DNA from 3 places in the Mannheimia massilioguelmaensis genome. Region 2 is predicted to be linked to each of the others. Evidence: riboswitches for the same ligand, from Rfam matches in the RefSeq annotation. Region 2 holds a riboswitch; each other region holds the start of a gene.
The links. Region 2 has a riboswitch for thiamine pyrophosphate ahead of BN1226_RS04890 (ABC transporter substrate-binding protein). Riboswitches for the same ligand answer to the same signal wherever they lie in the genome.

Region 1 (3,285 bases), 190 kb from region 2:
ATAATTCAGTAATTCCACCGATAGCAACACAAGGCTTATTAATTTGATGCTCTCGAATTTGATGAAAAATTTCCATACCAAGCACAGGACTGTGATCTAATTTAGATTGCGTAGAGAAAATAGGACCAATACCAAAATAATCGATATTAGGATTATTTTGATTCGCTAAGGCTTGTGCTAAATTATTTATTGATAATCCAATAATCGGTTTTACTGTAGTTTTTAGCAGAATATCGTTGATTCCCATATCTGTTTGTCCTACATGAATTCCATCAGCCTGTAGAGATAAAGCCAAGTCAATATCATCATTAATAATGAAAGGAGCATTAAATTCTTTACATAGTTTTTGGCATTCAATGGCAAGTTGACGTTTTGCTGCGGGATCATTTTCTAAAGAGTTCTTTCCTTTTTCACGGAATTGAAAGCAACTAATTCCGCCCATTAGTGCTTGTTTTAAAATATAGAGTAAATTTTCACCAGCATTATTAGATAAATGGCAGCAATCCTGTGAGCCAGCAATAAAATACACGGAAAGCATTGATTTCACTTTATTCATCACGATATGCCCAATGATTTGTTGGTCCATGCCCATGACCAATGTTTAATGGATGGCTAATTGCCTCAGTAATAAATAACTTGGCTGTATGTATCGCTTGTGGAACAGTATAGCCTTTAGCTATTTCTGCGGTAATGCAAGCTGAAAATGTACAGCCTGTGCCATGAGTATGAAGGGTCTGATAACGAGGGGAGGAGAGTGTAAAATCTTCATCTGAAGTGAAAATCCAATCTTTACATACCGCACTTTTCGCATCATCTAAATGACCACCTTTGATAATTACCGTTTCAACACCTAAATTTTGTATAATCTCAGCGGCTTTTTTAATATCTGTTTCATTATGGATTTTAATCCCTGTAAGTGCTTCTGCTTCAGGAATATTAGGGGTAATAATATCTGCTTGAGGAATCATTAAATTTTTTAATGCACTGACCGCACTTTGTGGTAGTAAGCTAGCTCCACCTTTTGCAATCATCACGGGATCTAACACAATTTTGCCAAAAGAATATTGACGTAAACCATCAGCAACACATTCAATGCGATTAGCATCTCCCAGCATTCCAATTTTAACCGCTCTAATATCAAAATCTTCAGCTATAGCTTTAAGTTGAGATTGAATTGTATCAATAGGAATAAGATGGATATCGTAAACGCCCAGCGTATTTTGTGCCGTCACCGAAGTGATAACAGAAGTCCCAAAAACATTTCGCATTTGAAAGGTTTTTAAGTCAGCTTGAATACCTGCACCACCGCCGCTATCGGAACCTGCAATGGTTAAGGTTTGTCTTATTGGATTCATCATATGTTTTTTACTTCTTGTTGATTTTGCTAACACGTTGTACTTGGGCAGAGGTAATAGCACCTAATTGATTAATAAAATTAACCGCGAAACTGCCATATTCAGTTGGTAGTAAGCCTTGCATTGCCAATTCTCCTGCAACCGCATAAGTTGCACAGGCTTCGACACAAGCAGAAAAATATGAATCCTTTTCAGCAACCCCAAGAAATGCGGCAATTACAGCACCAAGTAAACAACCAGAACCTGTGACTTTAGGAAGCATAGATGAGCCATTATGAATGGAGCAGAGTAGTGAACCATCAGAAATCACATCAGTTTCACCACTTATTGCCACAATACATTGATATTTTTGAGCCACGGTTTTAGCAATAATATTTAAATCTGCATCATTACCCGCCGCATCTACACCTTTCCCTTGCCAACAACCTTCCGCTAAAAAAGCAATTTCCGCAGCGTTTCCACGTATAACCGCCACTTTGATTTGGCTGAGTAATTGATGTGTAACCTGTTGACGGAATTTCGTCGCACCCACACCAACAGGATCGAATACCACGGGAATATCTAATTGATTTGCTGCTTTTCCTGCAATCAACATTGCTTCAATATCTGCGGGGTGAATCGTACCAATATTTATTAATAAACCTTGCGCAAAATCTTGAATTTCTGCTACTTCTTTAGGCATTGTTGACATAAAAGGCGAGGCACCTAAAGCTAATAAGCCATTAGCGGAAAAATTGGTGACAACAATATTAGTAATACAATGAACTAATGGATTTTTTTGACGAATCAGTTCTAAATAATGAGTTTGCATAGCAATTCCTTTTTGTAAAAAATGAAATTAACCAGCAATAAGACGAAAGGGAATAAAAGTACAAAAGATCTTTTATCAATAAACGAGAGTATTTTAGTTTTACTTGAATCTTTTACAATTAGTTTCCTACGCCAGTATTAGCTGTATCAGGTTCACGGGTGTTATCTCAGCTACTGAAACGTAGCACCCCGACTAATGTAATAACAAGTGTAATACCGTTCAAAATTTAACACAAAATTTGTTTTATAAAATTGTGAGTGAGATCACTAAAATGGAAAGGGAATCGAAGTAAAAGTGCGGTCTAAAAATTAAAAATTTTTTTACAAAATCTAGAATTTTCATAAAATATTTTTTACTCTTTTTACCTAAAATTCATATCTGGTGGAGAATTGTTATTTAGATAACATATTGATATTATTAAATAAAATAGAATTAATGGCTTTCATCCTTCACTTTTTACTTTATGCACTGTTTTATTGTTAAATTCAATTTGTTCTGTTTTTGAACCAATATCCCCCAAAGTTTTTCTGAAAATTAATAATAATTTTTTATTATCCCCAAGGCTTTGCATCTGGTTTGCTGTGTTTAGCTCGCCATTTAATACATTCTGGCTCGTTCCATACATACTTTTCTTCACATACGGGACCTTGTTCCAAATACCATCCTTTTTTTTCCATACATAAATTAACTTTAAGTTTATCACTTTCACCTAATACAGGGTCCATTCCACAAGCTCGCATATCAACATCTCTTTGAGTGGCAAATTCAAACTTCCCAATCCAAGCTCCAGTATTGGGGTCATAAAATGACTTTCCTGTATACCATATATAGTATAGTTTAGGTGGCTTAAACCCACCAAATGAACAACTAACCAAAAAGGCAATACTAAAAATCATACAAAGTACTCTCATAAAATTTCTCCTATTATTTATGGTTTGAATTTCTGTTTAAATCATAAATTGTTCGTTCTTTATTCATAATTAGGTCTTTTTCATCTTTACGATAACCATCCGTTACACATTGTTTTTGTCCTAGACCATGACAATTATGTATTGAAGAATTATCTCCAAACATATCAATTATTCGTTTTATTATCCTTCTATTCTGATAATTATCATT
Region 2 (3,285 bases):
GCGTAAATAAGCTAACGCATCTTTGATTTCTTGACGTTCGAAGAATCGCATTCCTCCGTAAATACGATATGGAATTTGTGCCCGAATCAGTGCTTCTTCAATCACACGTGATTGACTATTGCTACGATATAAAATCGCTATATCATTTAAGCAACCACCATCTTCTAACCAAATCTTAATTTGAGAAGAGACAAAAAGTGCTTCATCTAATTCATTAAATGCGGCATAAATTCCCACAGGATCGCCTTGTTCACCATCCGTCCATAAATCTTTACCTAGGCGGTTATTATTGTTTGAAATTAATTGGTTGGCAGCCTGTAGAATATTGCCTGTAGAACGATAATTTTGCTCTAAACGAATGGTTTGAGCTTGATGGAAATCATCAAGGAATTTTTGAATATTTTCGATTTGTGCACCACGCCAACCATAAATAGACTGATCATCATCCCCAACAATCATTACATTGCCTGTTTCACCAGCTAATAATTTGATCCAAGCATATTGAATTTTATTCGTATCTTGAAACTCATCCACCAATATTTGCCCAAAGCGTTGCTGGTAACGTTGCAGAATCACAGGTTTCTTGAGAAATAACTCATAAGCACGTAATAAAATTTCAGCAAAATCCACCAACCCGGCACGATCACAAGTATCTTGATAAATACGATAAATTTTAATCCATTCTCGTTCTTGGCGATCATTATGATCATCAATTAGGTTTGGTCTTAAACCCTCATCCTTTTTATTATTGATATACCAACAGGCCTGTTTTGCTGGAAACATTTTCTCATCATAATTATGCAATTTAAGTAAACGCTTCATTAGGCGAAGTTGATCCTCGCTATCCATAATTTGGAAATCTTGTGGCAAATTGGCATCCACATAATGAGCACGTAATAATCGGTGAGCAATGCTATGAAAAGTGCCGACCCACATACCTGATAAAGAATGAGAAGAATGGGGAGTTAATGTTGATTCAATACGATGACGCATTTCTGCAGCGGCTTTATTTGTAAAAGTCACCGCCATAATACTACTTTCAGAAACGCTTTCGACAGCAATTAACCAAGCAATACGATGAGTTAAAACTCGAGTTTTTCCGCTTCCTGCACCTGCCAACACTAAATAGTTACCTAGCGGTGCCGCTACAGCTTCACGTTGCTTATCATTTAAACCATCAAGTAATTCTGAAATATCCATTATTGCTCACTACATTTTGCTGTTTATTTTTACAGGGGATTATAAGGGTTATATATGCTTTGTCAATGTAATGAGCCAACCCTATTTACAATTAAGAGAAAAGGTTTTATATTGTTGCTCCGTTAGTCGGGGTGCTGAAAAAATCGGCTGAGAAATACCCGTGAACCTGATACAGTTAACACTGGCGTAGGAAACTAATTATCCACATTTTTCTCTTTCGTTTATGTGTTGACTTGTTTTCTTTTAATTAAGGAGCAATTCAATGACAACTCATTCAATTTTATCTATTCATAAAATTTTTCTAAAACCTACCGCACTTTTTATCGGTGCTATAAGCCTATTACCTCAATTTGCCCAGGCAGAAGGTAAATTAAATATTTATTGCAGTGTGCAAAATACCGCTTGCGAAAAAATCAGCCAAGCATTCGCTAAAAAATACCACGTAGAAACCCAATTTATTCGTAATAGTACAGGAACCACATTAGGTAAAATTAAAGCAGAAAAAGACAATCCTCAGGCAGATGTATGGTACGGTGGCACTTTAGAACCTCATTTACAAGCAGCTGATTTAGGCTTACTTGAAAAATACCGCTCACCTAATCAAAAACAAATTTTGCCACAATTTAAACAATTAATGGAACAACGAGGTGAATTTTCTTCGATTATTTACTTAATGGAATTAGGCATTGGTATTAATACTCAAAAACTTGAAAAACTCAATATTAAAAAACCACAATGCTTTAAAGATCTATTAAAACCAGAATTTAAAAATGAAATTCAATACCCTGATCCTAGAGTCTCTGGTACAGGATATTCATTTCTCACTACCTTAATCGCACTTTGGGGTGAAGATAAAGCCTTTGAATACCTGAAAGCACTCAATAAAAATGTGTCACAATTTTCAAAAAGTGGTTTAGCGACAAACACCTTAGCATCAGGAGAAGTAGCTGTAGATATTAGTTTTATGCATAGCTATATTCGTGAGCAGGAAAAAGGTGCGCCAGTAACAGGCGTTTTACCTTGTGAAGGCATTGGTTATACTTTAGGTGCCAATAGCATTATTAAAAATGCCCGCAATCTTGAAAATGCAAAATTATTTACCGACTGGGTTCTCACGGCCGAAGCACAAGAAATCCCTTGGCGTGAAGCTAATTCTTATCAGCTACCAGCCAATATTCATGCACAACATCATCCTAAGGCAAGCGATCCATTAAAATTGCAATTTATTGATATTGACTTTTTACATTTTGGTTCAGATCAAGAAAGTAAAAAGCTAATTGAACGTTGGACGAAAATGAGTCTATCAGAACAGTAACTAAGGCTATAGGGCGGATTAACGAGATCTGCCCTTTACATAGCTCAATATATCAATCGCTCTTTTCCTGTATAAACTGTAGCTCGTCCTTCCCTAGCAAATCCAATTAATGTGAGATTACTCTCTTCAGCCATTCTCACAGCTAAATCAGTTCCTGCTGAAATTGCAATGAGCATTTCAATGCCACAAGTTGCTGCTTTTTGTACCATTTCATAACTTGCTCGACTTGTCACTAACACAAATCCCAGAGGTTGATTATTCTTCGCATGCCAGCCTAATAATTTATCCAAAGCCACATGACGTCCAACATCTTCACGAATAGCCAATAACTCGCCTTCTAAAGAGAAGAAACCCGCGGCATGAGTAGAGCCTGTTTGCTTACCCAATACTTGGGCATCATGCAAAATTGTTAAACATTGATCTAGTTTATTTAAATCAAAGCTAAAAGTGCGGTCTAATTTAGGTAATTTTTTAGTCACTTGTTCTAATTGCTCACTGCCACAAATCCCACAACCTGTACGTCCAGCCATTGTACGGCGTAAATCTTTCAGACGAACGAAACAACGAGTTGCCAATTCAATTTGAACCTCCACCCCATTACAAGTTTCTTCCACATCAATACCATAAATATCTGAAGTTTTATCAATAATCCCTTCAGCTAATGAAAATCCTAATGCGAAATCTTCCAAATCTTGAGGAGTAGTCATCATTACTGTATGAGAAATACCGTTATAAACCAATGCCACAGGCATTTCAATCGCTAAAAACTC
Region 3 (3,285 bases), on a different contig from region 2:
ATCCAATAAGCACTGAAAGCCCAGCAGAAAGACTAGCTTGCCAAAAGCTAAACCTTAATACTTGATATAAATAACTATCTTGCCATAAACTTTGCCAAGAGTGAGCTTCCCCCTGATAAAATACGGCTAATAAAGAGCCTCCATAAATCACCATTAATAAACATAGCACCAAAATCCCGCCCACATAATGGGCAGGAGCTAAATGTTTAATGGAAGGAAATAATAAGGACATAACGCCGTTATTTACTCAATGCTGACTGCCATTGGTTTATCCAAGATTTCAATTGTTCATCACTAATCATCAAGGTATCAATAGTTTTACTTTTCATCACGGCACTTTTTAGTGCATCGTAATGAGGCTCAATATTGCCTTCAACCACTGGCAACATAATCCCTTTAGTGATAATGGTTTTTTGGCTATCTGGTTGCAATAGAAAACTTAAAAAATGATCCGCACAAGCATTATTTTTTCCTGCGATTTTGCCTGCCATATCAATTTGTAAGGTTTCACCCTCTGCAAATTCTGTGGCAGCATAGTTGGAATTATGCTCATTCAGCAAATGATAAAGCGGAGAGGTATTATTACTTAATACCAAATCAGCTTCTCCTTTTAAAAAACTACCATAGGTTTCTGACCAACCTTTGCCAACAGTAACAGTATGTTTCTGTAATGTTTGCCACTGTTGATTAATTTGATCTTGTGGATAAAGCATATTCATCCAAACTAATAATCCTCTTCCAATACTGCTTGTACGAGGATCTTGATAAATCACCTTAAGATCTTCACGTTCAATTAACTCTTTTAAGCTCTTAGGTGGATTTTGTAGTTTAGTTTTATCATAAATAAACGCATATTTTGAAAACTCATAAGGCACAAAATATTGGCTCTGCCACTTAACTGGCATGTTAACATGGTTCAAGCTGACACCATGAGGTGCAAATAAACCTGTTTTTTCAGCAGCTTCTAATTGATGATTATCCATACCAATCACCACATCAGCTTTGGTTTTCTTTCCCTCCAAACGTAAACGATTTAACATGGTGGTACGGCTATCAAAAGGAATCATATTAATTTGACACTGAGGGAAGGCTTTTTCAAAATTGGTTTTTACTTCAGGGCCGGCTCCCCACTGTGCAGCAAAATATTCTTCTGCATAAAGGTTGACCGATTGGTTCTCTGCAACCGCTTGTCCAGACAGAAAAAGTGCGGTTGAAAAAAGAAAAATTTTAGATTTAGGCATAAAAAAATCCTTTAATTGAAATTAAAGGAATTTAAGTGCGGTACAATTTTAGAAAAATTTACTCGCTTTCTCAAATCCCTACGCTGTGATTAATCAGATCAGGTTCTACGGGTTTCTCTCAGCCTCAAATGAAGCACCCCGTTGAGAACGGCAAATAGTTTAATCGCTTTTAAGGGATTTATTCAAGCCATTTTTCTACAGAGAGGTTTAAAATAAGTATGACATTAATTAAGTATCTTATAAGCAACTGCATATTTAAAACATTTCTTCACCATCTAACTTTTTATAATCTTTAAGATTCAGTTACAATACACATATAAATCTACATACCAAAGACTTAGGAACATCTATGAGTATGCCCATTTCTGCCTTTCAAACAACGTTAACCCAACTTGCAGAATTATTAATTGAGCAATTTCCTGATCAATGTAATTCGCAATTGTACAAAGATATTATTGATCAACAACAGGATCTGAATGCCCCAATTGGACGGCTAGCACAGGCTATTGCGATGTCTGACTTTGTGGTAGAAATTTTCAAAAAACAACCGCACTTTTTATGGGAGTGTTGGCAAACTAGCCCCTCATTATCTGATTGTGAAAACTATGCTTCTCGTTTAACTCTGTTATTAAATACAGTAACTGACGAAGCGGGGTTATATAAAACATTACGACAATTCCGTAACCGTGAAATGGTGAAGCTCAGTTTTTGTCAGAGCCTGAATTTAGGCACGGTAGAGGAAATTTTTATTCGTCTTTCACAATTAGCTGAAGCATGCATTATTTGTGCAAGAGATTGGCTCTATAAACAAGCTTGTGCAGATTGGGGAACACCGGTGGATGAACAAGGACATCCTCAACAACTTTATATTCTTGGAATGGGCAAACTTGGTGGTTTTGAACTTAATTTTTCATCAGATATTGATTTAATCTTCACCTATCCTGCTAATGGTGAAACTGTTGGAACTCGTAAACCAATGGAAAACCAAAAATTCTTTATGCGTTTAGGACAAAAACTGATTAATACTTTAGATGAATTTACGGTTGATGGTTTCGTTTACCGTACAGATATGCGTTTACGTCCATTTGGTGAAAGCGGTGCATTAGCATTAAGTTTTAATGGAATGGAAACCTATTATCAAGAACAAGGGCGAGATTGGGAACGCTATGCCATGATTAAAGGACGAATTTTAGGGGCAGATGAACAAGATCCTAATATCAAAACCTTACGCCAACTACTTCGTCCATTTGTTTATCGCCGTTACATCGATTTCAGTGTTATCCAATCTTTACGAGAAATGAAGCATAAAATTGAGCGTGAAGTCCGTCGTCGTGGCTTAGTGGATAATATAAAGCTTGGTGCAGGTGGAATTCGAGAAATAGAATTTATTGTACAAGTTTTTCAACTCATTCGTGGCGGTCGAGAAATTGCCTTACAAAAACATGAATTACTCAAACTTCTCCCTGAAATTGAAAAACTAGGTCTGATTAGTGCTAAGCAACATCAAGATTTAATGCAAGCCTATTTATTCTTACGCCGTGTAGAAAACGTATTACAAGCCATTGATGATAAACAAACACAATTACTACCTAGCAAAGAATTAGATCAATTACGTTTAGTCGAAGCAACAAAATGTTTTACTCTTTGGGATCAAAATCATCAAAGCATTGAAATTCATTATCCTATTACTGATTGGCAAAGTTTTTATCACATATTACAACAACATCAGCAAAAAGTGCGGTCAGTTTTTCAAAATTTAATTGGACAAGATGAAGAACCAGAACAAGATATCAAAGAAAATGAATGGCGTGATTTTCTAGACGCCCATATTGAGCAGAATGAGTTATCTGATATTTTGATCCAACAAGGGATCGGCGAAAATGAACGAGAAGAATTAATCCATAAATTAGAAGCTTTCCGTTCTAGTGTGAAACTCCGTTCTATTGGCATTCGAGGACGAGAAGTGCTTGCTCAGCTTCTACCAAATTTATTATTACAAATTTTTTCTCATGCTGAATACCGCACTTTGTTACCAAGAATGTTA

Region 1: another riboswitch for thiamine pyrophosphate. It lies ahead of thiM (hydroxyethylthiazole kinase); the one in region 2 lies ahead of BN1226_RS04890 (ABC transporter substrate-binding protein).
Region 3: another riboswitch for thiamine pyrophosphate. It lies ahead of thiB (thiamine ABC transporter substrate binding subunit); the one in region 2 lies ahead of BN1226_RS04890 (ABC transporter substrate-binding protein).

Annotation. Positions count from the first base shown of each region.
Region 1 is NZ_CDQL01000006.1:212,915-216,199, reverse strand. It holds gene thiE (thiamine phosphate synthase) at 1-556, opposite strand, end outside; gene thiD (bifunctional hydroxymethylpyrimidine kinase/phosphomethylpyrimidine kinase) at 549-1,355, opposite strand; gene thiM (hydroxyethylthiazole kinase) at 1,366-2,166, opposite strand; TPP riboswitch at 2,273-2,367, opposite strand; gene BN1226_RS05790 (hypothetical protein) at 2,718-3,077, opposite strand.
Region 2 is NZ_CDQL01000006.1:24,962-28,246, forward strand. It holds gene uvrD (DNA helicase II) at 1-1,200, opposite strand, end outside; TPP riboswitch at 1,318-1,410, shown strand; gene BN1226_RS04890 (ABC transporter substrate-binding protein) at 1,463-2,515, shown strand; gene fdhD (formate dehydrogenase accessory sulfurtransferase FdhD) at 2,560-3,285, opposite strand, start outside.
Region 3 is NZ_CDQL01000008.1:67,532-70,816, reverse strand. It holds gene thiP (thiamine/thiamine pyrophosphate ABC transporter permease ThiP) at 1-232, opposite strand, end outside; gene thiB (thiamine ABC transporter substrate binding subunit) at 240-1,241, opposite strand; TPP riboswitch at 1,299-1,392, opposite strand; gene glnE (bifunctional [glutamate--ammonia ligase]-adenylyl-L-tyrosine phosphorylase/[glutamate--ammonia-ligase] adenylyltransferase) at 1,591-3,285, shown strand, end outside.